2 regions of the Bacillus haimaensis genome follow, and region 2 is predicted to be linked to the other one. Evidence: riboswitches for the same ligand, from Rfam matches in the RefSeq annotation. Region 2 holds a riboswitch; the other holds the start of a gene.
The links. Region 2 has a riboswitch for cyclic di-GMP ahead of ABN702_RS00840 (anti-repressor SinI family protein). Riboswitches for the same ligand answer to the same signal wherever they lie in the genome.
Positions count from the first base shown of each region.

Region 1: linked by a shared signal. The riboswitch ahead of ABN702_RS22520 (DUF5667 domain-containing protein) and the one ahead of ABN702_RS00840 (anti-repressor SinI family protein) in region 2 are both predicted to bind cyclic di-GMP.

Region 1 covers NZ_CP158164.1:4,462,069-4,466,495, forward strand. Annotated here, with positions in the region: gene ABN702_RS22505 (ABC transporter ATP-binding protein) at 1-432, shown strand, start outside; gene ABN702_RS22510 (M20 family metallopeptidase) at 502-1,635, shown strand; gene ABN702_RS22515 (DedA family protein) at 1,767-2,378, opposite strand; cyclic di-GMP riboswitch class I at 2,628-2,717, shown strand; gene ABN702_RS22520 (DUF5667 domain-containing protein) at 2,796-4,010, shown strand; gene ABN702_RS22525 (metal-dependent hydrolase) at 4,115-4,427, opposite strand, start outside.
Region 2 covers NZ_CP158164.1:175,561-179,987, reverse strand. Annotated here, with positions in the region: gene rnr (ribonuclease R) at 1-836, opposite strand, end outside; gene ABN702_RS00845 (alpha/beta hydrolase) at 893-1,633, opposite strand; cyclic di-GMP riboswitch class I at 2,100-2,191, shown strand; gene ABN702_RS00840 (anti-repressor SinI family protein) at 2,221-2,367, shown strand; gene ABN702_RS00835 (helix-turn-helix domain-containing protein) at 2,457-2,786, shown strand; gene ABN702_RS00830 (metallophosphoesterase) at 2,806-3,777, opposite strand; gene ABN702_RS00825 (nucleotidyltransferase family protein) at 3,796-4,427, opposite strand, start outside.

The DNA.
Region 1 (4,427 bases), 260 kb from region 2:
GCGCTGGATGTTTCGATTCAGGCGCAGATCTTGAATCTGATGGTGAAGCTGCAGAAGGAATTCGACTTGACGTTCATTTTTATCGCGCATGGACTACCCGCGGTCAAGCATATCAGCGACAGGATTGCCGTCATGTATCTTGGAAAAGTGGTCGAGGTCACCACGAAGGAGAAGCTGTTCGATGGCCCCCTTCATCCCTATACGGAAGGGCTCCTATCGGCGGTGCCTTTAGCCGACCCGACCTTGAGGGACAAGAAAAAACGCATCATCCTAGAAGGCGACATGCCGAGTCCGGCCAACCCGCCAGCCGGCTGCCGTTTCCATCCGAGGTGTGTGTACGCACAAGACAAATGCAAAGTAGAAGAACCTGATTTAAGACAAGAAAAACCCGGCCATTTTGTTGCTTGTCATTACCCGTTGGTCCGGGGGTGAATGGGGGGCAGGTCCCTTGTCCCAGTGTGACTAGGGATAGTCCCTACAAACAAAGGAGATGTAGAGATAGTGGAGACGTATTTACAGCAGAGCCAAGCAGAGATGCTTCAATTGATAGAGAAACTGGTGAACATCGATAGTGGAACGTACGTGAAGGAAGGAATCGACCGCGTAGGAGCCATTTTGAAAAGGGAATATGAGAAGCTGGGCTTTACCGTTGAGGTGAGGGAAGAGGAGAAGTACGGTAATAACCTGATTGTTCAGCATAAGGATGCTGTCGATCCGAAAATTATTCTGGTAGCCCATATGGATACCGTTTTTCCACTCGGGACAGCCGCCGAGCGCCCGTTCAGAATAGAAGGGGACAGAGCCTACGGACCAGGTGTGGTCGATATGAAGTCCAGTCAGGTTGAGCTTTTATATGCCATCAAAGCCCTGCAGCAGACCAGAAGCGAGAGCTACAAAAACATGCTAATCATCTTGAACAGTGATGAAGAAGTGGGCTCCCCGACTTCGCGACCGTTAATCGTGGAAAAATCCCAAGGCAAGGAGTACGCTCTCATTATGGAGCCTGCCCGCAAGGACGGATCACTTGTTTCAGCGAGACGCGGCGGTGGAAGTTATACCGTGATCGTAAAAGGAAAAGCGGCTCATTCCGGAATCGAGCCGCAAAAAGGGCGGAGCGCCATCGAAGAGCTTGCCCATAAAGTAATCCAACTCAACGCGCTAAGCGACTATGAAAAAGGCATCAGCGTCAACGTCGGCCTAATCGAAGGCGGTTCTTCCATCAACACTATACCGCCAATCGCAATCGCCCATGTGGATATCCGCATCTCGGAAATGCACCAGGCCAAGTACCTGGAGGAAAAAATAAAGGAAATCTGCGCGACCACGGATGTGTCCGGCACCCAGATCATCCTCAAAGGCTCCATCAGTCGCCCGCCGATGGAGAAGAATAAGCAGACCCAGTCCCTATTGCATCTTATTGAAGAAGTCGGCAAAGAGATCGGCCTGCAGGTATTCGATACAGCAACAGGTGGGGGATCTGACGCATCCTTCACCTCCGCAACAGGAGTCGCCACCGTTGACGGCCTCGGCCCAGTCGGAGGGAACGCCCATAGTGAGGACGAGTATTTGGAGATCAAGACATTGCCGGAGCGGACGCTGTTGCTGGCGAAGACGATTGATCGGTTGTCAAAGTGAGGCATGGGGACAGGTCCCGTGTCCTACACCATGTTCTATGTATGTCCTATGTACCTAGTCCCACGGTTCCTCAAAACAAAAAAGCTGTCACACATTGACTTGTGTGACAGCTCTATTTTATTTTTCTAAAATCATTTACGCATTCTTCGCTTCCTCACATAAACCACCACAAGCGCAATAAAAAGTACTATCAGCAGGAAATACACAAATTTCGAATAAAGATCCATATACTCCACAATTGTATCCCAGGAAGACCCCACCGAAGCTCCCAGATTAATAAGGACAACATTCCAAATCAGCGTTCCCAACGTTGTAAACAGAAGGAACAAACCGAAATTCATATTAGACATACCAGCTGGGATGGAGATCAAACTGCGGATCAACGGAACAAAACGGCACAAAAACACCGTCCAAGGACCATATCTATCAAACCAGGCATCAGCCCTGTGTATATCTTTTCTAGTAATTCTGAGGATATGCCCCCATCGTTCTACAATCTTCTCCAGCCTCTCGACGTCCACCTGTAAACCGATCACATATAACACAATTGCTCCGCCCACCGATCCGACAGTGGAAGCCGCAATTACCCCACCGATGCTAAGATTGGAAGTGGTGGTGGCAAACCCTCCGAAGGTCAATATCACTTCAGATGGGATGGGCGGGAATATATTCTCTAATGCGATTAGGAACATAATGCCCATATAACCAAATTGATTAATAATGTCTGTTAGCCAATTTTCCATTGTCAATCTCCTCAAAGAATAACATTCATTTATTATAATGAATGATTCATCTTTTTCGCAAATTTGAAGGAGGGAGCGGCTGGAAATAGGAAGTCATGCAAGATGATACAAGGCTCAGTGGGACATGGAGCTTGTCCTCCCTATAATATACCCCCCACCCCAATAATACCAATGGCCTATCTTTCGTAAAACTAGCAATCATATCTACCATAATATTCTGTATATATTTATACTTAAGGTAACGATATAAATCCGAAAGGGCAAACCTGTGGAAACGCGGGGACGCAAAGCTAGAGGGGCTTCTTTTAAGTAATGTGAAAATGCCAGCCAGTTGCCGAAGAGCCAGGTAGCTATTCTTTGGTTTAGCTGTTTTTTTATGGATTTTTATTGATACATAGCTTTGAGGGGGAACAATAGATGAAGAAGTTTATTTTATCAACTACTCTTGCCTTGACCTTGACGGTGGGGTCATCGGTTAGTGCAAACACAGAAGAGAGCACAACAACGGATGCAGGCACTACACCTGATCAGTTCAACTACTTTTTTGACACGCTTTGGGAAGATTTGAAGCTGACCTTTACGTTCAACTCTGAAGAAGAGGCGAAGCTTTTGGTGGACTTTGCAAAAGAGCGCCTGGCAGAGGCAGAAGCAATGACAGAAGAAGAGAAAAAGGAGTACGTTCAGGAGCTTGTGGAAGACTACTTGGCACTGTTGGAGCATGCTCAGGAAAAAGTATCCGAAGCGGTGACGGAAGAGGAAATAGAGGATGAAGCAAAAGAAGAATTAAGTGAACAGCTCGAGGAGGCTGCGGAAATCGATGAGGAAATCGAAGAGCAGCTTGAAGAGGAAGTAAAAGAGGAAGTTACAAAAATCAAGGACAAAGCCTATCTTGTAGCGAATGTTGTGATGGGGTATGACACCGAGCAGGTAATATTCTTGCGTGAACAAGGTTTCGGCTATGGCGTTATCGCTAAAATCATCTCCCTATCTGATATCTCTGGTAAAACTGTGGAAGAAATTGTAGTACTTGTAGAGGATGGTGAAACAGATCTGGAAGCGTTGATGGCAGAGCTGGGTATCACGATGGCTCAAATCAAGGAATCCGTAGTTTCCAAAAAGGTGGCCTATGTAGAAGAGGCATTGGCAAAAGCAGTGGAAGCCGAGGATGCCAAAGCAATTAAAAAGCTTACAAAAAAGTTAGAAGTTTTGAACAAGAAAAAGGAAAAATTCACAGCGAATATAGAACCGGTTGAAGAAGTGGAAGAAGAACAGGAAGCTGTTGAAGAGATGGAAGAGGCAGCACCTGAAGTGGTAGAGGAAACTGAAGTTGTAGAAGCTACGGAAGAAGGCTCTGAATCCGAGGAAACTACAAGCACAGTAATTCCTGCTGTTGCCCAAATGAATAAGGAGCAAGCAAACCAGCAGAAGGAAAAGGCTAAGCAAAAAGCAGAGGAAGCTAAAAATAAAGGGCAGGAAAAAGCTGCTGAAAAGAAAGAAAAAACTCCTGAACAGCCGAAGGAAGCAGAAAAAGAAAAAGCGGATCCTGTTGAAGAAGAGAAAGAGGCGCACAAAGGAAATGATAAAGGCAATAATGGGAATGGTAAAGGGAAGAAGGACGGTGGAGAGTATTAGTCTTAATCCCCGAGACTGATTCAGTGTCTCTCTGCAAAAAAGTTCATATAAGTAAAGTCCACCACCCCTTATAAAGTAAAGGGTGGTGGACTTTATTATTTTCTCTAAATTTCTCGTGTCTCCCCATAAGTCATCACACAAACCTCCACCTCTGTTCCTTCCATCGCATTTTTCAGCTCCTGATCCTGCCCCACCATGAATTGAATGACTGGGAATCCTTCAACCAGGCCGGCCATAATTTCGGGGTTTGCGGACTCTTCGACTTTTGGGAAGGTATGGCATGGGATGACTTTTTCTACATCCAGCAGGTTATTCAGTGCATATGCTGCCTCCCGCACTCCCATCACAAACTGGCCGGAGCAAGCTAGGATGGCGACTTTTGGCTGATAGATGTCCTGAATGATTTTCATATCCGCC
Region 2 (4,427 bases):
AGTTTCGTCACCGTAACCGCGTCATCCAGGTCTTTCGCATCTGCACCATCAATCGTCACGATCATCTGGTCGCGCAGGTCACGACGGTCCCCGATATCCTTTTCGTCAATCTCATCAGGTGTTGCATTTGCCTGATCCAATGCTTCTTTCGGAAACTCCTGCGGCAGGCCATGCTTATGAATGACGGAAAGGATGTCCACACCCGGATCATTTTTATGGCCAAGGATTCGGATTACTTCTCCCTCGGCACTTAAACGCCCTTCCGGATACGTCACAAGCTTAACGACTACCTTATGACCTTCTACCGCTCCGTTCGTTGCGCTTTTCGGGATGAAAATGTCGTTGGCAATCTTTTTATCATCCGCAATCACAAAGCCGAAGTTCTTGCTTTCCGTATATGTACCGACGATTTCCTTTACTCCACGCTCGACAATGCGAATGATGGTACCTTCCTGGCGGGAATCACCATTTGCTTTCCGATTGATTCGGACCAGAACAATATCCCCATGCATCGCATTATTCAACTCGGTAGGCGGAATGAATACATCATCCATATCCCCTTCCTCAGGCATCACAAACGCAAAGCCCTTCGAATGGCCGATCACCTTACCCTTAATAAGGTTCATCTTCTCCGGAAGTCCGTAACGGTTACTTCTCGTACGCACAACAAGCCCCTGGTCCTCCATATGAACCAAAGCCTTCACAAAATTCTTGAATTCCTCGGAATCCTTGATTCCAAAAGCCTCTTCCAGCTCCTGGGTCGTCAATGGCTTATATGCCTCTTCTTTCATATAGGACAAAAGCTTATCCACATGCTGCTGAATTATTTCTTCCATATATATGTCCCTCCTTTACAGAAAAGCAATCTCGCTTTTCTTCTCTACTATTAGTATTACCAATCCAATGATTCCAAAAACTCATATACATCCTCATGCAGCTGATCACGCTCTTTATCAAGCGTAATCACATGCCCGGATTCCTCGTACCATTTGATTTCCTTTTTATCCGACTCCACTTCATTGTAGATGATGTTAGCACTGTCGGTGTTGATCATATTGTCATGACGAGCCTGTACCACTAATGTCGGAGAGTAGATCATATCCACATTATTCCGCACATCCGCAATCAATTCCTGCAACGCCTTCAACGTGCCCATCGGTGTTTTTTCAAATTCCTTCATCTCTTGCTCGATTTGCTCAGCGGATTTCCCTTCACGTCTCTTCCATTCTTTTGCGTACTCCAAGACTCCCCGATACATGATCTCTTCACTCTTGATATACATAGGCGCACACATAGGCACAATACCCTTGACAGGAACAGTGTAACCCAATTTCAAAGAAAATACGCCTCCAAGCGAAAGTCCAACAACAGCAATACTTTCATGCCCGCGATCCTTCAGAAATTGATACGCCTCCATGACGTCCTTCCACCAATCCTCTGGACCTGTATTTACTAGTTCTTCTGGCGGTACACCATGACCCTTATACTGTGGAGCATGACACGTATACCCCCGCTTCTCCAGGAAACGCCCCATCATCCGTACATCCGCAGAATTACCCGTAAATCCATGCAACATTAAAACAGCACGTTCGCCGCCCTCAAAAGTAAACGGCTTCGGCAACTTCACATTCATTCAAAACCTATCCTTTCTATGTATACTATCTATAGTATGCTACTGTTATTAAAAAAACAGATACAATTGGTCTAGAAAGAACATTTTACCATAAACGTGTGGGAATAGCTTTTGAGGGAGATTATTATACGGTTATACGGAAACGGAATGTATTCGAATCCTAAAATGTTTTTTCGAGGGTGTGTCAAAAATAAATATTCAAAATGTTTGTTTTATTCTCAATTTCGACAGAAAAAGTAGATTTTAATTACTTTTCTACCTTTAAAACTACGTATTTTTACTATCCAAAATCATCCTTTTCTCCCCTCTTTTATTGAAAATCGTAGTTCATATTCCTTAAAGAATTTTTGTAAAATAATTTTTCCTATTCGACATCAATCAGCAACATTCCATAAAAAGTTAATTTATAATAAATTTGGAGTATAAGAAGGACAAAGTTTATCATACGAAAGTTGTATATCAAAACAACAGTCAAAGGCAAACTTGTTGAAAAACAAGGACGCAAAGTCAACAGATCTAATTTAGTTGTGTAACTATTAGGATGGCTGGGCTGCCTGAAATACCAAAGTATTTTAGGAGGGAAAAGGATGGAGAAGATAGTGTTTAATTTAACTGAAAATTTAGACAAGGAGTGGGTGGAACTAATTGCTAATGCCCTTGATATGGGTATTAGTACGGATGAGATTAGAGATTTTCTGCATAATAACACTACCTCTTCATATAAAAATCTCTAAATAGTAGGAATTATTTCGTATTTTTGTTCTAAATATCTAACAATCCCTTCGTTATATGCTATAATATGCATGATAGGAAGGTGAAAGCCATGATTGGTGAACGAATTAAAAAATATAGAGCACAACGTAAAATGTCTATGTCAGAATTGGCAGATCGTGCTGGCGTAGCAAAGTCTTACCTGAGTTCCATTGAAAGAAATTTACAATCCAACCCATCAGTACAATTCTTGGAAAAGGTGTCATCAGTTTTAGGTGTGTCGGTGAATACCCTTCTGCATGATAATGATGAAAAAGAAAACCTTGATCGTGAATGGGCGACATTAGTAAGAGAAGCAATGGATTCCGGAGTAACAAAAGATCAATTCCGTGATTTCCTGGAATTTAATAAATGGAAAATTAATCAGGATAATAAAAAGTAAGTGCCCTCCAACCTGGCACTTACTTTTTTGATGTAAATGTAATAACATTCAATTCCGGTGTATTAAACAGCCTGAATTTCATGAAAGGCAGTGTATCACTGCTCCCCAATCCGGTACTGACATACTGCTTGATACCTTTGTATTCCCAAAGCCCCTTTACCCTGTCCTGAGGAGGAAAGAGTCCATTTCTGTCGTAATAGGCTTCAGGTACAAAAAACGCACCATAAAAAGGGATTCTAAACTGCCCTCCGTGATAATGACCAGCTAGTAGCAAGTCAAATTCCCTCATGTTATAGTTTGGATCACTATTAAGCAAATCGATCCTGCGATCTACTACAGGATAATGATTCAGCGCAATCAAGAGATCCGTGTCCCCTTCGTCCAACACCAAATTATCATTGTAATTTTCCAGCTGCAATCTAATATAAGGAGAGTAATCTCCATTCACATTTGAATCCCTATATGTCTCGATCCTTTTCTCACTAATAATAGAGCTCTCGAAATCCACGATCCGGATAACCGATTCACCAAGATGAATGGCATAATTAGTCTCAAGAAACTGGACGCCTCTCTCCTCCATTCCTATGACAAACTCGTTTTTTACTATTTCGTCTTGTTTTATAAGATAGGGAACCGGATCCGCATTACCAGGGACAAAAAGAGCATGTTCCTTATTTTTGATTTCTTCAATCAGTTTATAATAAGGGGCATAATTACTACTGCTCTTGCTGTTGAGCATATCTCCTGTAAAGACAATTACATCATATTCTATAGAATTAATTTTCTTGATCAGCCTTTTTTGATTATGTCCGAATTCCTTTTCATGAAGATCTGTGACCTGGAGGACAGTAAAACCCTCAAGGTCCTTTGTAAGGGTCTCTGCTATAATTTCTTCATGTACAATTTTAATCCGGTTATTATCAATAGCTATAAACACTATCAGAAATACAAATAATAATAAAATCATTTTCTTCCTTTTAACCCTTTTCATAAAACCTCTCCAATAACCTTACTTCGTCCGGGATATTCCCTCTCTACCATAACCAATCCAGTTTACAACCTCCCGGACTGTATGATGCACTTTATCATAACTGAAAAATTGATAGTCAATAAAATCTAAGTAACTTTTCACTTTATTGGGTTGAGTATCCTTAACAACTGGGTGGGCATCCCACCACATAGCCGTTCTTCTCTTAGGAAGTGATATGAAATGATCCAAATTTAGAAAATGAAAAGAAACGATTGATAAAGTACGGATTATTCTCTTTAAGGTTTGATGCTTTTTTGCGACAGTCAAAAGTTCGTGGTAGTCCATCTCACTACCTAATACTTCAGCCACTTGGATTATATCCAAAAAGTATTTTGGTGAATCCATATTATGTCTCCAACCGTGGAGGCATATAAAATAAAAAGTAAGAAAGCCTGATAACTCTTTCACATACCGATATCCTCCGGTTACAAGAGCATGATTCCAGAAGTCGTTGATGTTTAAATTTGCCGTCCGTTTCCAAAGAAGGTCCCAGTGCAACTCAACAGTCAAGGGAATGGAAGATCCAGGTATATCCTTACATAAACTGATGTGAAAATGGTTTTTTATTTGCACATGGTCCATGGAGAATCCTAAAGATTTCACAATTTGAA